3 regions of the Pseudoalteromonas sp. Z1A6 genome follow, and region 1 is predicted to be linked to each of the others. Evidence: predicted binding sites of a transcription regulator. Region 1 holds the regulator's gene; each other region holds the start of a gene.
The links. The regulator sigma-54, encoded in region 1, starts transcription at its own class of promoters, with help from an activator protein. The targets are predictions, from matches to a motif close to GTTGGCACGNNNNTNGNNT.
Positions count from the first base shown of each region.

Region 2: GQR46_RS15180 (hemerythrin domain-containing protein) is a predicted target of sigma-54. The motif match lies at 1,557-1,575, and genes of this name have one in related genera.
Region 3: GQR46_RS07145 (CsbD family protein) is a predicted target of sigma-54. The motif match lies at 5,656-5,674, and genes of this name have one in related genera.

Region 1 is NZ_WTKW01000033.1:8,427-16,233, forward strand. Features, by position in the region: gene mlaE (lipid asymmetry maintenance ABC transporter permease subunit MlaE) at 1-48, opposite strand, end outside; gene GQR46_RS03770 (ATP-binding cassette domain-containing protein) at 48-863, opposite strand; gene GQR46_RS03775 (calcium/sodium antiporter) at 1,119-2,087, shown strand; gene GQR46_RS03780 (KpsF/GutQ family sugar-phosphate isomerase) at 2,091-3,062, shown strand; gene kdsC (3-deoxy-manno-octulosonate-8-phosphatase KdsC) at 3,063-3,614, shown strand; gene lptC (LPS export ABC transporter periplasmic protein LptC) at 3,611-4,165, shown strand; gene lptA (lipopolysaccharide transport periplasmic protein LptA) at 4,155-4,700, shown strand; gene lptB (LPS export ABC transporter ATP-binding protein) at 4,697-5,422, shown strand; gene GQR46_RS03805 (RNA polymerase factor sigma-54) at 5,492-6,991, shown strand; gene hpf (ribosome hibernation promoting factor) at 7,018-7,305, shown strand; gene ptsN (PTS IIA-like nitrogen regulatory protein PtsN) at 7,310-7,762, shown strand; gene rapZ (RNase adapter RapZ) at 7,782-7,807, shown strand, end outside.
Region 2 is NZ_WTKW01000273.1:326-5,462, forward strand. Features, by position in the region: partial or broken gene GQR46_RS15160 (GGDEF domain-containing protein) at 1-414, shown strand, start outside; gene GQR46_RS15165 (DUF6500 family protein) at 451-669, opposite strand; gene GQR46_RS15170 (hypothetical protein) at 699-953, opposite strand; gene GQR46_RS15175 (hypothetical protein) at 1,009-1,266, opposite strand; gene GQR46_RS15180 (hemerythrin domain-containing protein) at 1,615-2,040, shown strand; gene GQR46_RS15185 (plasma-membrane proton-efflux P-type ATPase) at 2,158-4,674, opposite strand; gene GQR46_RS15190 (hypothetical protein) at 4,959-5,137, opposite strand, start outside.
Region 3 is NZ_WTKW01000078.1:1,104-8,910, reverse strand. Features, by position in the region: gene GQR46_RS07180 (DUF1800 domain-containing protein) at 1-90, opposite strand, end outside; gene GQR46_RS07175 (hypothetical protein) at 261-476, shown strand; gene GQR46_RS07170 (alpha/beta hydrolase-fold protein) at 509-1,333, shown strand; gene GQR46_RS07165 (hypothetical protein) at 1,434-1,778, opposite strand; gene GQR46_RS07160 (nuclear transport factor 2 family protein) at 1,796-2,260, opposite strand; gene hrpB (ATP-dependent helicase HrpB) at 2,518-4,944, opposite strand; gene GQR46_RS07150 (group II truncated hemoglobin) at 5,028-5,441, opposite strand; gene GQR46_RS07145 (CsbD family protein) at 5,722-5,919, shown strand; gene GQR46_RS07140 (molybdopterin cofactor-binding domain-containing protein) at 5,988-7,807, opposite strand, start outside.

The DNA.
Region 1 (7,807 bases):
AAAACGTCCTAGCGTTTTATGCCCTAGCTTTTGAAATAAATCCAACATTATGCTTTTTCTCCAAGCAGTTCATCTGCATAAGCTTGAGCCGGAAAATGAAATGGTACCGGACCATCCGACAAGCCTTTTAAAAACTGTTGAACTAAAGGAGATTCATGATTGCGCATTTCATCAGGAGTACCACAACCAATTACACCTTGATCGGCGATAATTATAACGTGATCGGCAATACTCATTACCTCTGTCACATCGTGTGTCACAATTAAAGACGATAAACCCAATACTTCGTTAAGCGACTTAATTAGCTTAACCAATACGCCCATCGAAATAGGGTCTTGTCCTGCAAATGGTTCATCGTACATGATTAGCTCTGGATCAAGTGCTATAGCGCGCGCAAGTGCAGCACGTCTTGCCATACCGCCCGATAACTCAGAGGGCATTAAATCTTTAGCGCCACGTAGCCCAACCGCTTGCAATTTCATTAATACAACTAATCGAATAAGGTCTTCACTTAGCTTTGTGTGCTCTCTTATAGGAAACGCAATATTGTCAAATACCGACATATCAGTAAACAGCGCACCACTTTGAAAAAGCATGCTCATTTTAGTACGTGCTTCGTATAACTCTTTACGAGACATTTTAGGAATGCTGCCACCTTCAAATAAAATATCACCTGAATCTGGTTTAAGCTGACCACCAATTAAACGCAACATAGTGGTTTTGCCAATTCCGCTTGGCCCCATGATCGCAGTAATTTTACCTTTAGGAACGCTAAAACTCATATTTTTATATATGATTCTATTGCCTCTCGAAAAGCTAACATCCTTGACTTCTACTATTGATTGCGACAAGTCGCTCTCCATAAAAATGTTCACTAGTGCACCTATTTTAAAGCTTTTTTGTCAAAGATGGAAAAAACAATTCGTAAGATTTTGTAATACACCCATGAAAAGGATTATAAGACTCGCTCAAAACAGCTTAACCCCGGCTTAAATTTTTAAATTAGCTGTTTAAAAGCAGCATTGTTACGTAGTTGACCTTACTCTTTTATTTATACTTTCATCTTGGCTTTTGTTACTATTCGCGCCATCCGTATTTTGTATAACTGGCTTAACACAATGGTTACCTCGTTTGTTATTTTAATTCTTGGTTTTGCAGCTCTTGTTTGGAGTGCAGACAGGTTTGTTTATGGCGCTGCGGCTCTTGCTAAAAACTTTGGTGTACCTACACTTATTGTTGGTTTAACCGTGGTAGCTATGGGCTCTTCAGCACCCGAAATGATGGTTTCAGCCTCTGCCGCTTTGGCTAATAAAACCGACACAGCAGTTGGTAATGCTGTTGGTTCTAATATTACAAACATTTTACTTGTGTTAGGTATCACAGCTTTATTTCGCCCTCTTTCAGTTTCATCAAGTACATTAAAACGTGAAATGCCATTAGTGATGCTCGTATCTTTAGCTACTTGGTATGTGTTTTCAGATAACTACTTTTCATTTAATGAAGGTGTTGCACTTTTGGTTGGCTTTATCGTATTCATCGGTGGGTTAATTATTGTATCTATGCGTGCAAAAAACCAAGATGACCCATTTGTCTCAGAAGCCTGCGACGATGTACCAAACGATGTACCTACGAAAAAAGCGGTATTTTGGTTAGTTGTCGGCATGATACTCCTACCTGTTAGCTCTCATTTTTTAATAGGTTCGGCTGTCGATATTGCTAAATACTTCGGCTTAAGCGACCTAGTAATTGGTTTAACGATTATTGCCATTGGTACTAGCTTGCCAGAACTTGCCGCTTCGGTTGCAGGTGTACTTAAAAATGAAGATGATTTAGCACTAGGTAATATTGTTGGCTCAAACATATTTAATATTCTAGCGGTATTACCACTTGCCGGTATTATTAACCCTTCTGCCATTGACCCATCATTAGTAAGCCGAGACGTATTAATTATGATTGGCGCAACACTTGCCCTAATTATTATGTCATTGAACTTTAGAGGCACCCAACGTATCAATAGAGTAGAAGGCGGCTTATTGCTAATAGCGTTTTTGGGTTACCAAGGGTATATTTTTAGTCAAGTAGGGTAAATGATGGCAACGCTAAATTTTATTGAACAAGGCCTTCGCGTTTTAGATGTTGAACGCCAAGCACTTAGTGATATTGCACAATATGTAGATGAAAATTTTCATAACGCGTGCCAATTAATGTACGACTGCGAAGGCCGTATTATTGTCATTGGTATGGGTAAATCAGGTCATATTGGCAATAAAATAGCGGCAACCCTTGCAAGCACTGGCAGTCCAGCATTTTTTGTTCACCCTGGTGAAGCAAGTCATGGTGATTTAGGTATGATCACTAAAAATGACGTGGTTATGCTTATTTCTAATTCAGGGGAGACCAGCGAAGTTTTAAATATCATTCCGGTTTTAAAACGACTTGGTGCCAAAATGATATCGATGACTGGCAATACGCAATCAACCATGGCGACCCTTGCTAATGTACATGTGTGTATTAAAGTAGAAAAAGAAGCCTGTTCATTGGGTCTAGCTCCTACATCAAGTACCACTGCAACGCTTGCGATGGGCGATGCCATGGCAGTTGCATTATTAGAAGCTCGCGGGTTTACAGCTGATGACTTCGCGTTATCTCACCCAGGTGGTAGTTTAGGCAAGCGCTTATTACTTACTTTAAAAGATGTTATGCACAGCGGCGCAAATACACCTATTATTAGCGTTTCACAAACAGTTAAAGACGCCCTTATTGAAATGTCTGCTAAAGGGCTAGGTATGACAGCCATTGTTGATGAAGATCAGCAGCTCGTGGGATTATTTACCGATGGCGATTTGCGTCGTATTTTAGAGCAAAGAATTGATATTCATACAACACAAATAGATGTTGTTATGACTAAGTCATGTACTACGGCTACACAAGATATTTTGGCTGCTGAAGCGCTTAATATTATGGAACACAAACGTATAAATGGCTTAATCGTCGTCAATGATAAAAACCAACCTATTGGCGCATTAAACATGCAAGACCTATTAAAAGCAGGAGTGTTATAAATGCAATTTGAAGAACTCTATCAACCGCTGAGCGATGATGCAAAAGCACGCGCTAAAAAAGTAAAGCTACTTATATGCGATATTGATGGTGTATTTTCTGATGGCCGTATTTATCTTGGTAATCAAGGTGAAGAGCTAAAAGCATTTAATACAAAAGATGGTTTTGGCATTAAAGCGCTTATAAACAGTGGCTTTGAAGTGGCTGTAATTACTGGTCGTCATTCACAAATAGTGCAACAACGTATGAGCAGCTTAACCGTACAGCATATTTATCAAGGCCAAGAAAATAAGCTCATTGCCTATCAAGAGCTAAAAGACAAACTCAACCTTAGCGATGAACAAATTGCTTATATAGGTGATGATGGTCCTGACATGCCCGTTATGGAATTAGTCGGCTTTGCTGTTGCAGTAAATGATGCCCATCCACTTATTAAACGTTTATCACACTATGTAACGCAAATGCCTGGCGGCTTTGGTGCAGTAAGAGAGCTCACCGACTTACTTATGCTTGAAAATGGTAAAGCATTGACTACACAAGGCACTAGTTCATGAATGCAGCGCGCATAATATTAAGCGTTTTATTCATTAGCTGTATGGTTTGGCTTTGGTACCCTTATTTTACACAAACAAATATTGTGCCTCAGACTGAGCCTGAAGTTATTGCCAAGCCTGATTACATAGCCATAGAACTCAAACAAACAGCCTATGACGAACAAGGTAAAATTAGCCACAAAGTCACTGCGGCTAAAATGGAGCTATATCAACAATTAGGTTTTACGTTTTTTGAAAAACCTATTTTTACTTTATATAACGAAAAGCAAACGTGGCAAATAAATGCAGACGAAGCAACATTATACGAAGACAAACAATTAATTTTAGAAGGCAATGTGGTTGCCAAAAACTTAACCGATAACGCCATGATAGACAAAATCAATGCTGATAATATTCAGGTAGATATAAAGCTATTAACAATGCGTTCGGAGCAACCCGTTATCATCACTGGACCCAATTTAAAAATCACTGGTAAAGGCCTAGAAGCCGACTTAAAAACCGAAGTGATAAAACTAATTAACCATACGCGAACCATATATTATGACCAATAAAATATTAAAATCACTTATTATTCCTACACTTATACTAGCGTTTAATAGTAGTGCTGCAGAGCAAAACACGCAACCGGCTGCAAATCAAATTTCAATAAGCGCCGATAAGCAAGAAGGTCAATTAAAAGCTAATGTCGGGATTTTTGAAAAAAACGTTGAAATTATTCACGGTAACCGCCGTATCACAGCCGACCGCTTAGAAGTACATAAACGCGATGAACTTGGCGATAATAAACAATTATTAATTGCTACAGGTAGCCCTGCGCACTTTGAAGAAAAGCAATCAGATGGCACGACTATGAGCGCCAGTGCTGACGAAGTACGTTATGATGTATCTAAGCGTTTTTTAACGCTTGTTGGTAATGCACAAGTATCGCAAGCGGGACAAAAAATAAATGCTAAAAGCATTACCTACGATATAGAGCAGCAGCTAATCAGTGCCGAAAAAGATGAAAACTCAACTGACCGCGTTCACACAATTTTAGTACCAATCGAGACTAAAAAAAGTAAAAAAAGCGACAAAGGTCAACCATGAGCACATTAAAAGCAGAGCTATTAGCAAAGAGCTATAAAGGCCGTGAAGTTGTAAAAAACGTCGGCCTTGAAGTCAAAGCTGGCAGTATTGTTGGCTTACTTGGCCCTAACGGCGCAGGTAAAACTACCACGTTTTATATGATAGTAGGACTTGTACCTAGCGACAAAGGTAAAATATCGATAGACGATAACGATATTACTCTTTTACCTATGCATAGTCGTGCTAGATTAGGCATTGGCTACTTACCGCAAGAGTCTTCAATATTCAGAAAGCTGACTGTTTATCAAAACTTAATGGCCATTTTAGAAACGCGCAAAGAGTTAAATAAACAAGCTAGAGAAGACACTCTCGATAAATTATTAGATGAATTTAGCATACAACACATTCGTGATAGCCAAGGTATGGCATTGTCGGGTGGCGAACGTCGTCGTGTTGAAATAGCACGTGCGCTGGCAGCAGATCCTAAATTTATATTACTGGATGAACCATTTGCAGGTGTTGACCCGATTTCGGTATTAGACATAAAGAAAATAATAGAACATCTTAAAAATCGTGGGATTGGTGTATTAATTACCGATCATAACGTAAGAGAAACCCTTGATGTTTGTGAAAAAGCCTACATTGTTTCTCATGGGGAGCTGATTGCATCAGGTACTCCAGAACACGTATTAAATGATAAAACAGTACGCGATGTTTACTTAGGCGAGCAATTTAGGCTGTAACATTTACGCCATGTCTTTAAGCATCTGCTAGTATTAATTATAACAACATAAAAGGATTGTTAGAGATACATGAGGCAATCACTACAGCTGCGCATGGGCCAGCAACTTACAATGACTCCACAGCTGCAACAGGCTATTCGTTTGTTGCAACTCAGTACATTGGATCTCCAGCAAGAAATACAAGAAGCTCTCGACAGCAACCCGCTATTAGAGGTTGAAGAACCAGACTATTCCGAAGACGCTGCAGGTAAAAACGAGCAAAAAGCAGATACAGATGACATAACTGTTAGCGCATCTGCCGATGATGCTCCAAGCGAATACGAACAAGATAGTGGTGAAGCACTTGCAAAAGACACGCTAAGTGACGACATGGCTATGGATGTTAGTTGGGATGAGTACATGAGTGCCGCCCCTGCAGCATCATCAGGTCCAATGCCTGAAGACGAATCAATATACCAAGGCGCCTCTACTGAAACGCTTCATGAGTATTTAATGTGGCAATTACAACTAACGCCATTTAGCCCTACCGATGAAGCCATTGCTATTGCTATTGTAGAAGCCGTCGATGATTCAGGCATTTTAACACTAAGCTGCGAAGAAATTTTAGAAAGCTTTAATCAAGAAAACGAAGAAGATAACGAAGTTGAACTTGATGAAATTGAAGCAGTATTAAAGCGCATCCAACTGTTTGATCCTGTCGGTATTGCTGCACGTAGTTTACAAGAGTGTTTATGTATTCAACTTAACCAGTTTGATAAAGAAACACCTTACATTAATGAAACGAAAATGATTTTAACCGAGCATATTGATTTATTAGCAGCTCGTGACTATCGTACATTAATGAAGAAGACTAAGCTCAAAGAAGAAGAGCTTAAAGAAGTAATGACATTAATACATACTCTTAGCCCTAAGCCTGCAGATACTATTGTAAGAGAAGAGTCTGAGTATGTTATTCCTGATGTGTCAGTTAAAAAAATTAAAGGCCGCTGGGTTGTTGAGTTAAACCCAGATAGCATGCCTAAAATTCGTGTTAATAGCCAATACGCTGCAATGTCTCGCACTGTAAAATCCAGTGGTGACAGCCAGTTTATTCGCTCGCATTTACAAGAAGCTAAATGGTTTATTAAAAGCTTAGAAAGTAGAAACGACACGCTATTAAAAGTAACAAATTGTATTGTTAAGCAACAACAAGGCTTTTTTGAACACGGTCCTGAAGCCATGAAACCAATGGTTTTAAATGATGTTGCTGAAATGGTAGAAATGCACGAATCAACAATTTCGCGCGTAACAACCCAAAAGTATATGCACACACCCCGTGGTATATTTGAGCTTAAATATTTTTTCTCAAGCCATGTAAGCACCGAAAACGGTGGTGAATGTTCATCTACAGCAATCCGTGCGCTTATCCGAAAATTAATCGCAGCAGAAAACTCAGCAAAACCATTGAGTGATAGCAAAATAGCGGATATATTGGCTGAGCAAGGAATTAAAGTAGCGAGACGTACAATCGCAAAATACCGCGAATCTCTGGCTATTCCACCGTCAAATCAGCGTAAAAGTTTGATTTAAGACGCAAAAAAAAGAGGGTAATGCTTATGCAACTAAACTTAACTGGTCGTCACGTAGAATTAACCGATTCACTAAGAGACTATATTAATACCAAATTTGCGAAGCTAGAAAGACACTCTGATCATATTAATAATGTTCATGTCATTCTTGATGTAGAAAAACTAAATCAAAAAGCAGAAGCGACAATACACGTAAGTGGCGCCGAACTCTTTGCCTCTACAGAACATCAAGATATGTATGCCGCCATTGACTCGTTGATCGACAAGCTAGATCGCCAAGTAATTAAACACAAAGAGAAGCTTGCTCGACACTAATATGATGAAATTAAGCTCACTTATATGCCAGGACTGCAGCAAAGCTGCGGTCCTTTTTAATAGCAAAAAAAGGATTTTAGAGTTCATTAGCGAACTTGCTCACGCTAAACTTCCATACCTACCGCAACAAGACATTCTAACTGCTTTAATGAGTAGAGAGAAATTGGGTAGTACAGGTATAGGGCGTGGCATTGCGATTCCTCACGGAAGAATGAGCGGTGCAGAAGAGCCTTTGGCTTTAGTGCTCGTTAGCGAAACGCCAATAAATTTTGATGCTATAGATAACCGCCCTGTTGATATTTTCGTCGCACTCATCGTACCAGATGGAGATAACCAGCAGCACTTAAAGACTCTAGCTACCATTGCTGATAGACTCAATAACAAAGATTTTTGTAAGCAGTTACGTAGTGCAAAATCAGATGCTGAACTTTACCAAGTTATTGTTGATCAATCGTAGTTTTATTAAAGGGTGATAAATGGAGTTAATTATCATAAGCGGCCG
Region 2 (5,137 bases), on a different contig from region 1:
CTTGGTGAAGGTAAAATGACGATAGCAATTGTTGACTTAGACTACTTTAAAAAAGTTAACGACCATTTTGGTCACGATGTTGGAGATTTAGTTCTTATTGCCTTTGCAAAAGCTGCAAAAGAAACACTATGTAATGATCATCAGTTTGGTCGTTACGGCGGCGAAGAATGGTTATTTGCACTAAATACGGTTGATGAACGAATAATTCGCGATATATTTAACCGACTCGCCATTAGCTTCGCCAAGCATTGCAGTAATATAGAAGACTTTCCTAGTGATACAAAAATCACCTTTAGTGCAGGGGCCTCTGTAAGTGGCTCTTTAAAAAGCACACTAGATGTTCTTATTAAGCATGCAGATAAATTACTTTATAAAGCAAAAGAAAACGGAAGAAACCAAGTCGTTGTTGATTAAATAAGCACAGCTAAAAGTATTGGCTCATTTACTTGACTAAAGTCCGTCTAAAACCATTTGTTTAATTTTATGTGCTTTTACAAAATGATCTAATTTATGGGTGTGTATCCACCAAGTAGCAGCTTCCATAAGTAGCTCTGGGTCGTCGTTTTTATTAGCAAAAAATGCATAAAAAGAAAGCCCTACATTTTCGCCTTTGCTGGCTATTTTTTTATCGCATACGGTAATTATTTTTGCTCTTAGTTCTTCCCTCATACATACCTTATTTAATTATATTTTTACTATTAAAATACGCTATTTAAAAAACTAACCATTAGCTGTAAAAGGCTTCGATCAACCAAGCCATGATTCTCAAGCTCTTTATTAGGCGTATTTACTTTTGCAGCTTTGCATTCATTATCTAATGTCTCATTTTTACGTGTATCGGTTTCGTATGCAATATCTGCTTGTTCCATACATTTTGCCGAGCCTGCGTAAGGCTTTGCCGCACAAGCGCTTAGTAATAAAAAAAGTGGAATTGCTATCAATAATTGCTTCATAACTAATCCTATTTTTACGCAACTTATTTAATTTAAATTACAGCTGCAAGTTAGCCTATTTACTTTCTACCACCATTACAAAAAATTCAAAAAAGAACGTACCGATAGCATCAAAAAAAGTGTCATTTTTTTCATCCTTTTTAATTTGTGCGCTAATGCATTGATTATAAACTTCTGAGCTTGTTTGAGCGCCATTTCGATCAACCGTTTCAGCCTCTTCAATGCATAAGTTAGGGTCAGAACGTGGGGCAGTACTACAAGCACTTAGTAAAGCGCACAGCAATAATGCGGCGATGGGGCTTTTTGTGTTCATCCTTAAACTATCCTATTAAGTTAACGTGCTACCTGCATTTATACCGATTGGTATTATATGTGGGAGTAATACATATAGATTGTACCTAAATAATGTTGCTACTTTATCACTGCAATAAAATAAACAACCAGTAAATATTTGTAAGGTTCTGTAGGGATTTATACTCACTTCTATAATTGAACTACGTAAAAGCCTGAAATTATTGCATTCATATCACTGTAAAATTTACAGTGATAGCAGCCCAAAAATAAAAAATCAAAATAAAAGCAATAAAATACATCAACTTAATATTTGGCATTTAGTTTGCTAGTTAGTGATATAAGCAAATAAATTGTAAAAGGATTAGTTATGAATATTTTTGAAGCACTACGTCATGACCATGACAAACAACGAGAATTGGTAGATGCGCTTATTCAAACGCACGGCGACACAGAGCAGCGCCACACGCTAATGGACGAGCTAAAAACAGAACTAGAACAACACGCAAAGTTTGAAGAACGTTACTTTTACAACCCACTTATGTTTGATGACTTAACTCATGAAAAAGCGCGCCACAGCGTAGCTGAACATCACGAAATTGATGAATTAATTGAACAACTTGAAGATACCGAAATGAGCTCGTCTGCATGGTTAGTTGCAGCTAAAAAACTGCATCATTTAGTACATCATCATTTAAGTGAAGAAGAACACGAAGTATTTCAATTAGCGGGTAAAGCACTAACCGAAGGGCAAAAACAAAGCTTGGCAAAGCAGTATAATGATGCAATGCACTAATACTTTTTATTTGTGAGTAACTTTACTCACAAATAATTGAACCACCTTATATACACTCCCTTGTGTACTATTGGTTATAAGCCACTTGGCTTATAACCATTTTTTTAAGCCTATATGCTAACTCTTCTCTAGTAAGGGTGCTTCTGTCGGATCAAAAATTCGATACGCCACTAGCTTTAAACCATCGTTAATAAAAAACCACACCAAAGCATATGCCCACACAGCAAGTGCCCATCCCCATCCTAGTGGGGTCATAAACACACCATAAACAGCAATAAGTGTTGCTATAACTTGCGTGCCAAATACGGCGACCATTAATATAGCAGACGGTTTAATAGACCAAAATGGACCTCGGGTACGCGCTAAAAATATAGTCAAATGCCCCGCTACAGAAAGTAATAAGTACATTAATGTTTGAAGATGAGGACGGTCGAGTTCAAATACTTTATCTCCTAAGTAAAATAAACCAAAGGCTGCAATTGGCCCTACAATTCCCAGCACAGATGCAATACCTAAAACGAGCCGCATATTCCATGTCTCGGGCTTATTTTGATAATGCACATTGTCGTATGCAATAGACAAAATGGCGGCATCGTTAAGTAAAGCAAGCATTACAATCATGACTGCTGTTAACGGATAAAAGTTAAAAATTAATATCGCCATTGTCATAAAGAGTAGTACGCGCAGTGTTTCAGCAACCCTGTAAATAGCGTAACTGTTCATGCGTTGAAATATTTTTCGGCTTTCTTTAACTGCATCAATAATAACCGACAAGCCATCGGTCATTAACACAATTGATGCTGCTGAACGCGCTGCATCTGTAGCACCCGATACAGCAATGCCACAGTCAGCTTTTTTAAGTGCTGGCGCATCATTTACGCCATCTCCTGTCATGCCAACAATGTGCCCTCTATGCTGAAGCACATCAATAATATGGTATTTATGCTCAGGGAATACTTGTGCGAATCCGTCAGCACTCTCGATAGAATCATCTAACTGTGTGGCTTGATGATACTCAGTTGCACCAAATCCACTAGCATCAAGAATGTTTGTCCCTAAACCCAGTTTACTTGCAGTTTCGCGCGCAATGGCTACTTGGTCGCCCGTGACCATTTTAACACTCATACCCATTTCTTTTGCATCGGCAATGGTTTGTATTGCTTCTTCACGCGGTGGATCAAAAAGTGGCAATACGCCTATAAATTGCCATTTACCTTGCTCGTCTGTTTTAGCAACCGCTAAAGAGCGAAACCCACGTGCTGCAAATTCATCTATTGATGCCTCAACTTGAGTTTTAACTGCCTCAATATTAGCCGACAAAGCTAAAATAACCTGCGGTGCACCTTTGGTCACTTTAAACGTTTTGCCATCAGCATTTTTAATTAATGCTTCAGTACGTTTGCTCACAGGATCAAATGGCTGAAAATGTTCTATATGATAAGAATCTAGATACTGCTCAGCTTTTACACTTTGTAATACTGCTAAGTCAATCGGATCGTTATTTTCTGAGCGAGATGCTAATGCCGCGTACAATATAACTTGCTCAGCAGAGCCTTTATTTATTGAGTTTTCGATATAAAACGGGTCACCCAACGTTAATAGGTTTTGTGTCAATGTGCCGGTTTTATCAGAACAAAGAATATCAACACCCGCTAGCTCTTCAATTGCAGCTAAACGTGTTACAACCACTTGCTTTTTAGCCAATAAACGAGCGCCTACAGCCATAGTAACTGATAGCACTGTTGGCATTGCAACTGGTATTGCAGCAACAGTTAATACGAGTGCAAACTGTAATGTGGTGATCATTGGATCATCGCGAAACAAAGCAACAATAACTATAAGCAGTACTAAAGCCGCAGCAAGCATTATTAAATAATTACCAATTTTAAGCACCGCACGCTGAAAATGACTTGCAGTTCGCTCCCCTTGTACTAACTGTGCTGTTTTACCAAAAAAGGTATTTGCACCGGTCGCGTATACTATTGCCTCTATTTCACCTTGGCGGATAATAGATCCCGAATAAACAGTTTCACCCGCCGACTTTATAACCGGTAACGACTCACCCGTAAGTGATGATTGATCGACCTCTACTGTATCGCCATCTAACAAACGCGCATCAGCAGGCACTATATCGCCCATACGCATTCTTATAACATCGCCTGGCACAAGGTCACTGGCATTTAAGTTTTGCCATTGAGTATCGCGGCGTACTCTCGCCTTATTTGCTAATTTTGCTTTTAATGCAGCAATTGCATTGCCCGCTTGGTGCTCTTCCCAAAAGCCAACCAATACGTTGGACAACAATAATACAAGAATAATAAAAAAATCAGCCCAGTGTTTAGCAAGTGCTGATAAAATAATAGCGGCCTCGATCATCCACGGTATTGGCCCCCAAAAGTAAGATAAAAATTTGAGTAATAAGTTTGTTTTTTCTTCGACTAGTTCGTTAGGCCCGTATTGTACCAATCTTTGTGTTGCGTCAATTTGGCTTAACCCGTCGGGTGATGTTTTTAGTTTTTCTTGAAATTGTGCTAAATCGAGGTTACTCCATTCATCACTATTTTGATTGTTTGTTGATTTATTTGCTGAACGGTTTGGTGATTGATGTACTGATGAGATTTTGACCTTTTTCATGCAAGCCTTCTATACAACATTGAGTTGAATAATTTTTAAAACCGACTAACCGTATAGCTAACATAAACTAAAGCAGTCGATATTGTTCTTAAAAATGTATTAAATTTGATCTAACGCAATATTGAGACTGAAATAAAATGAAAAATTTATTTTAAAAGGATGACTAAGAAATTGGGTTACGAGGAGAATTGCCGAAAGGCTATATACGGGGCCGAAGTAGTAAATAACTTAGCCCCGTGTACTTTTTAGTTACAGCTCTGTCGGCTTATAACGATTAGTTTTGATTACTTTACAGTAAACTTAACGTCTTGGTCACGTAGTAAGTAAAGTGCAAAACACGCTGCCCACATTGGCCACGCTGTAAAGAATAATAAGTTGTTAAAACCGTCTATATACTGATTGTACGAAGAAAGCGTAGATAAGCCGTGCATTACAAAAATGATACCGTAAGTAACGCGCTTTT
Region 3 (7,807 bases), on a different contig from region 1:
GTTAACGGTTGGCGTATCATCTGAGCCTGAACCACCGCAAGCGCTTAGTATAAAAACCGAGCTTGCGATCAGAGCAAATTTATAATGCATGTAAAGTCGTCATCATTTGTTAATTAAAGTACGTTAGTGTGTACCGAGTTTGATGCATTTATTGAAACACAAAATTTACAATTTAACTCTTTATTTTTTGTAACCGAATCATGAACGCCCCATTAATAATGCACTAGCTGCAGGGGTAAACAGCCAGAGCTTTATTATTTATGAAAACAGAAATTCGCTATTGTTTTGAATCTTCACAAGTTGCTAACCGGTTTTTACACGAGCTGAAAGACTGGCCGGTTAACGATGTAAAAACACGACTTTTTAATGGCGGCGATAGTGTAAAAGTGACATACGAATACGACGAAAGTGGTTTTGATTACACCTTAGCCGAGCTCGACGACCTAGCAGAAAAGCATGGCGGAAAAGAAGTTTAAATTAAGTAATAACAATAACTAAAGGCAATCTAATGAAAAATAAAGTGTTAAGTTTATTTACAGTAATATATTTAGCTTTTAGCTTATTAAGCCATGCTGAACCGATTAAAACAAAACCTTTTAGTATTGGTGAAACCTTTACCTTTAAATCAACCACGCTTGAGCAGCAACGCACTATAAATGTTTACTTGCCTAATAGTTATGAGCAATCAAGCGATAAGCGTTACCCTGTTATTTACTTACTCGATGGCTCAAAAGATGAAGACTTTATTCATATTGCAGGACTCGTACAGTTTGCCTCTTTTTCGTGGATAAATCATATACCCGAAGCCATTGTTGTGGGTATAGAAAATATCGACCGCAAACACGATTTTACATCACCGAGTAATAACGCTCTCGATTTAAAAGGTTTACCAACGCATGGTGGCTCAAAAAAGTTCATTAGTTTTATAAACGACGAACTACGCCCACTGATCAATAAAACTTACCATACCAACTCAACAAACACTTTAATTGGTCAGTCGTTAGGCGGCCTATTAGCTACCGATATTTTGTTTAATCACCCTGCAATGTTTAATCATTACGTAATAATTAGCCCAAGCCTATGGTGGGCCGATAATGAATTACTAAATGGCCCTTTTGAGCCAACTACCTTTCCTCAATCGGTTTATATTGGAGTGGGTAAAGAAGGTGAGCTAATGGAAGGTTTAGCAAAGCAATTACATAAAAAAGTAGCGCCTATTCTTAGTAGTAAAAGCCAAGTACAATTTGGCTATTTTGAAAACCTAGATCACACTGAAACACTACATTTAGCGGTATACGATGCTTTTAAAAAAATGAACTATCATCCCGAATAGTTAAGTATGAATAGTTAAATATAAATAACTTCATATATAAAAACGCCAATAATGCACTGCATCATTGGCGTAAAACTATATTGTAACTAACAAAATAAAATTACTCTTCTACAGAAAACTCTACTTTTGATGAAGATGAACTCGCAAGATCCAATACTTCATAATAATTTAAACCATCTATTTTTTTGCCAATAATAAAGTAATTCATTTCGCCCATCATGGTCGGGTCGCCCATAATATCTTCTACGCCTTGCACATCAGAAAATTGAATTGAGATTAAGGCACCTAAAAAGTGCATTGAATCTTGAGGTTTTAATGTCTTTAAAACTTTATTAACTCCCATTTGAGTTGATTCAGGCGTGGAGCCATCAAACCTAAAATCACTTTTTGTACTAGTGCATGCACTAAGCATCAATATTGATAATGCGATAAGTAAATGTTTCATAAATATATCCTTATTAGTTATTCGTGGTACTTGCGGATCATCGCCACTTTGCCGTTTTCAATTTCGATTACTTCCATCATTACTGATGTATATTCTATTGGCTGCTTATTTTGCGGATGAATACCTTTTACAAAGTTTTTATAACGAATAGCAAAGCCTGTATCGTTAAACACAAATGTATTAAGCAGTGTGCTTTCAAACAACGTGTGCGCACCTAAGTAAAAGCTCATGCCTTTGCGCATTTGCTTTTTACCATCAGGAGTACGTGAGTCATCGGGTTGATACGGAATATGCTGATTACCAATATCATCAGTTAACAATGCAAGGTAAGCCTCGAGCTCTTTAGTACCTGCGTTAGGTGCTTGTGTAGCGGTCATTGTTTTATAGTACTGCTGCGCAAACGCATTTAAGTCGAGTGGCTTTTCTGCATACGCCGAAAAAGCAGTTACCAAAGCCAAACCTAACGTTAAAAGTAGCCTCATTACTTATTCCCTGTAGTTAAAAATATTGATTTATTTACAGGTACACTATATTAATGCGCTCAATAATAAAACAAGTAACTTTAAGTAATTAATACCAATTGCATTAAATTAATGTTCATTATAGCGCTAAGAAAATAGCGTAATAACAAGGCAAAAATTACGACATATAGTTGTTCTATATGAATAATTTTTAACGCAGTGAGTGCGCTATTTAATACGATAAAATGATCATGTTTTTAATAAAATTGGTATAAAATCTACATTTTGCTCTTTACTCTATTCGTTGCAACGCTGTTGGCTGGGTCGTCTGGCCAAAAATGCTTAGGGTAACGACCTTTCATTTCCTTTTGCACATCGCGGTAACTGCTAGCCCAAAAGTGGGCTAAATCTTGAGTAAGTTGCAATGAGCGTTTACCTGGCGATAGCAGCTCCATAAGCAGTGGCAGTTTACCGTTGGCAAGCATAGGCGTACTGGTCAAGCCGTAAACTTCTTGCATACGCACGCTTAGCTTTGCGGGGCCATCAAGCTGGTATTCAATTTTTATATTTGAGCCACTTGGCACCGTTAAGCGCAGTGGTAACAGTGCTTTTAAAGCTGTTTGTTGTTGCCAATCAAAACAGTTTTGTAATGCTTCAAAGTAGTTAAACTTTTTAAGCTGCGTGAGCGTTTTAATATCTTCTAAAAACACGCTTAGCCACTGCGCTGCATTTTGAATGAGTTGTTGCTCATTTGTTTTTGGGAATTTATCGGGTAATAAATTACTTGCTAAGCTCATACGTATCAGCAATTGCTGCGCATCAGGTTGCTCGTTAAATAATGCAAAACCGTGTTTAGCAAATAAGTTTAGCCACGCTTTAGCACGCTCGCTCTTATCTAGTTTTTGTTTACTAGGCTGGCTGCTGAGCGTTATAGCCCCGAGCTTTACTTCATCTTGATGAATAAAGCGCGCTGATTTTTCATCAAACTCACAACGAGTAAGTTCACTAAATAAATGCGGTAAAAATTCTTGTAACTCAAATGGGTTAAGCGCGGTGGCTGCAAATATACGCCCTCCTTTGTGCCCGCCCATGGTTGCTATAGCTAAGTAATCGTCGTTGTGCCAGTAATCGGCATTTAACTCAGCACCTGCACCATTGGCAAGTAGGTAACCATTACCGCGTTTTTTAGCGATGCGATCGGGGTACGCCAATGCCACTAGCAAACTAATATAATGCGTATTTAATTCGCTGTTTTCGTCTTTTACTTTTAAGCGGCTTTGCCAATATTTTAACTGCTGTTTAAATACCGGATGCGGACGTTGCTGTTGGCTATGCAACGCTAAACTCAACTCGTTTGCACTGTTTACTCGGCTCTCAAGTAATGCCACTAAATAAATAGCGAGCCTAAAAATACCAGGGAGTTGGTCATCAAGTATTTGTGCTTTTAGTAGCATATGCGCCAAACGAATATCAGCACCAAAACCTAACATTTTACTGCCAAGCGGTGTGAGCTTACCCTTGCTATCAATAGCTTCTAGCATGTTGAGCAGGTTACTTGCTTGCTCGCATTGTTGCTCAGTAGGCTTATCAAGTAGGGTTAGCTCATCAATACTGGCTCCCCACTGCTTTGCCTCAAGCATAAGTTGGCTTATGTCTGATGTGAGTATTTCGGGATTGTCGTGGCTATTACGTCGCTCAAAGGTTTGCTTTGAGCCAATTCGATAAACAATGCCCGGCTCTATTCGCCCTGCACGTCCTGCTCGCTGCACAGCAGAAGAGCGCGATATACTTTGTGTTGTGAGCTCTGTGACCCCTGTTTTTAAATTAAAGGTCGCTGCACGGCGCTTGCCGCTGTCAATTACAATGCGTATGCCTTCAATAGTTAAACTGGTTTCGGCTACATTGGTGGTAAGCACTACTTTGCGCATACCGTTTGGTGCAGGAGCAATAGCGGCTTGCTGATTAGCTTTATCTTGCTCGCCAAATAGCGTTGCTACAGTGCAGTTACTGGGTAAATCGCTAAGTGCTTGCTGCACCCGTAGTATTTCAAATTGCCCGGGTAAAAATACCAATGCACTGCCTGTTTGCTCATTAAGCGCTTGTTTTATTATGCTAGGAATTGCATCAAGCCAGCGGCTTTCATCTTTTATGGGTATGTAGACTTCGTCTATTGGGTAACTGCGACCGCTCGATTGAATTACAGGGCAATCAAAAAACGCAGTGTAACGCTCAGTATCTAGCGTTGCCGACATAAGCATGATGGTTAAGTCTTCACGCAGTGCACTTTGGGTCTCGAGCGCAAAGGCAAGTGAGGTATCGGCTGCAATTGAACGTTCATGAAATTCATCAAATATAAGTAAATCTATATCGCTTAATTCGGGGTCGTTTTGCAGCATGCGTGTAAGCATGCCTTCGGTTACTATTTCAAGGCGCGTATTAGCGCTGACTTTACTCTCGCCCCTAATCCGCAAACCTACACTTTGCCCAACACTCTCGTTTTGGCACTTTGCTAAGTAACTGGCAATATTGCGCGCGGCTAAACGGCGTGGCTCTAGCATTACAATGTGTTTAAAATGCCCGTCGCGCATAAGTTGTAGTGGTAACCACGTAGACTTACCAGCACCAGGCGGCGCTTGTAATAACGTAATAGGATTACTTTGTAATGTAGTAACGAGTTGTTGATATATGTCTTGAACCGGCAGCACAGCTATTTACCCTAAATTGCTTTGCAGGCATTGTAACAAAAAACCAAAGCCTAGCTGCGGTTGATATTTATTAATAATTGCTATTAGCTACCCGACACCATTCTAATTCGATCTGCAGGCACTCGTAATTGATCCATTAAGTAAATTTTAAATGAGGCTTCGTAAGGTTGCTCATCAACCGCTTTTTGCATGCATAAAAGCCATGCATCACTTTGCTCAATTCCTACATGTAAATGTTTATGCGCTTGAGGAATGTTAATACTGCCAAAATGTTCAGCGTATAATTTAGGACCACCTAACCAGCCCGACAAAAAGTAAGCGAGCTTTTTACGTGATGCTGATAAATCTTTTGAATGCATACTCCTTATATTTTCAGCCTCTTTTAAAGCGTCCATATTATCGTAAAACGCATTCACCAATTGTGTAATACCTGCTAACTCACCTGCCATTTTGTATGAGCAGTCATCCACTCCGTATTCACACGTTTTTGTATTCATAACTCACTCAGGTTAACTACTTTGTTTAATACCTGCATATTAGCTTAAAACAAAAATTTAAGAATGAGTTACATCAAAGCGGCGTAACTTATGTCAGCAATAATTACAGGCTGCTATGTATATTTTTTAATAAATAGCGCAATATTAAAAACAAAATCGCTCAACATAAAAATATAACCAACTGATAATAAAAACAATAAAACCATTATTATTCCTTGGTACAAGGCTTGCTACTTTATAACTGACAGTTAATTCACTAACCTAAAGTAAGGATAAACTTATGAACAGCGATCGTATCGAAGGTAATTGGAAAGAACTTAAAGGTAAGGCTCAACAAAAATGGGGCGATCTTACCAACGACGATTTAGATAAAATTGAAGGTAGCCGTACAGAGCTAGTTGGTAAAATTCAGCAGCAATACGGTAAATCTAAAGAAGAAGCAGAGCGTGAAGTTGATGAGTTTGAAAAAGGTCGTTAAACCGCGTTAACCGCTTTTAAAAAAACCGCCATTTGGCGGTTTTTTTGTTTAAGCTGTAGGTTATTTAGCTACGCTTTTAATTGGTTACCAATCGGTAACTGCCTAATGCGCTTTCCGCATGCTGCAAAAATAGCATTACATAATGCTGGCGCATAAACTGGTGTAGATGGCTCACCTACCCCTGCTGGTGGTGCATCGCTTTGTACAATTTCAACGTCAATCTCAAGCGGTGAGTCGCTCATACGCGGTACGCGATAATCATGAAAGTTACTTTGCTGCACGCGGCCTTTATCAAAGGTAATACCGTCACTAATTGCAGTGGTAATACCGTAAATAGAGCCACCTTGGGTTTGATTTTTAACGGTGTCGGTATTTACAACCGTGCCCGCATCAATGGCAACCCACGATTTAATTACTTTTAAATCGCCAGTATCCGACACTTCTACTTCAACTACTGTCGCTACGTAAGTTAAAAAGCTTCTATGCGCTGCTATACCTAAACCTCGCCCTTTAGGTAGTTCTCGACCCCATTTACTCATGTCAGCTACTTTTTCAATAACATGGCGCAGTCTGCCAATATCTAAAGGATAAACCGCTTTATCGCCGCCATAATTATCGTATGTGGCATTTTGCTCAGTTACATCAAGGATTCGGCTTGGACCTATCGTTTCTAATAAATAGTCTTTTTGGTCGCGACCGGCTTTGTGCGCTGCTTCGCCAATAAATGACTGAATAGCAAAGGCATGAAAAATATTTGATACAGAACGCATCCAACCAATTCGTGCTTTGGCTTGCGCATCACCGTTTTCTAACTTCATGTTAGGTGTGTTAATTGGGTTGTCGGTAAACCCTAAGCGCAGTTCAAAGCTCCCTGGCGTAGTCGCCCCTTCTGAAAAGGTAGAGGTGATCGGTGAAAACGCGGTACGGTGTAAATACGATTCTATAGCGCCATTTTTATCTAGCGATGCTTCAATGTGCTGAGCCGAAACTGCATGGTAAAAACCATGTTGTATGTCGTCTTCACGCGTCCATTGCACACGAATAGGCTTGCCTACTTTCATTGAAAGGTAAGCTGCTTCTGCTGAAAAATCAGGTTTTGACTTACGCCCAAAGCCGCCTCCTAACATGGTAACGTGAACATTAATTTTGCTCTCATCCATGCCAAGCATTGCAGCCACTGTTTTCATATCGGCTTGTGGGTTTTGCGTAGCAGCCCATATATCAACACTGTCTTTGTTGTACATCGCTGTGGCACAAGGCGGCTCCATTGGTGCTTGAGCAAGGTGCGGCGCGTAGTAATCGGCTACGAGTTTATTGCTCGATTTAGCCAATACGCCCATGGCATCGCCTTTATCACGTATGTTTGCCTGTGGAGTTTGTACTGTTTGTAATAATGACTTTTTAAATTCTTCTGAATTGTAATCGCCATTTTTGCCATCATCCCACACGACTTTTAATGCTTTACGCCCTTGCCATGCAGCCCATGTGTTTTTAGCTATAATCGCAATGCCGCCTTTTGGCTGAAACTGCGGTGCGCCTTTTGGTACAGGCATTTCAATTACATCTATAACGCCATTTATCGCTTTTGTAGCACTGGCATCAAACGACTTAACAACACCGCCTACTACCGGCGGGCGTTCAATTATAGCCACCAGCGCTTGTGGCTCGCGTACATCGGCTGCAAATATAGCTTTGCCTGTTACTAAATCTGCTAAATCTATGTGCGCCATGCCGGTATTAATATAACGCCATTCTTTGCGTGTTTTAAGTGTTAGTTTGTCAGCTTCTGGTGGCGTTATTGTAAGTGCTAAGTCGATTAAATCTTTATAAGTAAGCGATTTACCTGAGCTGTGTGTAACAACGTGTTGATTAGCAGTACAGGTTTGTG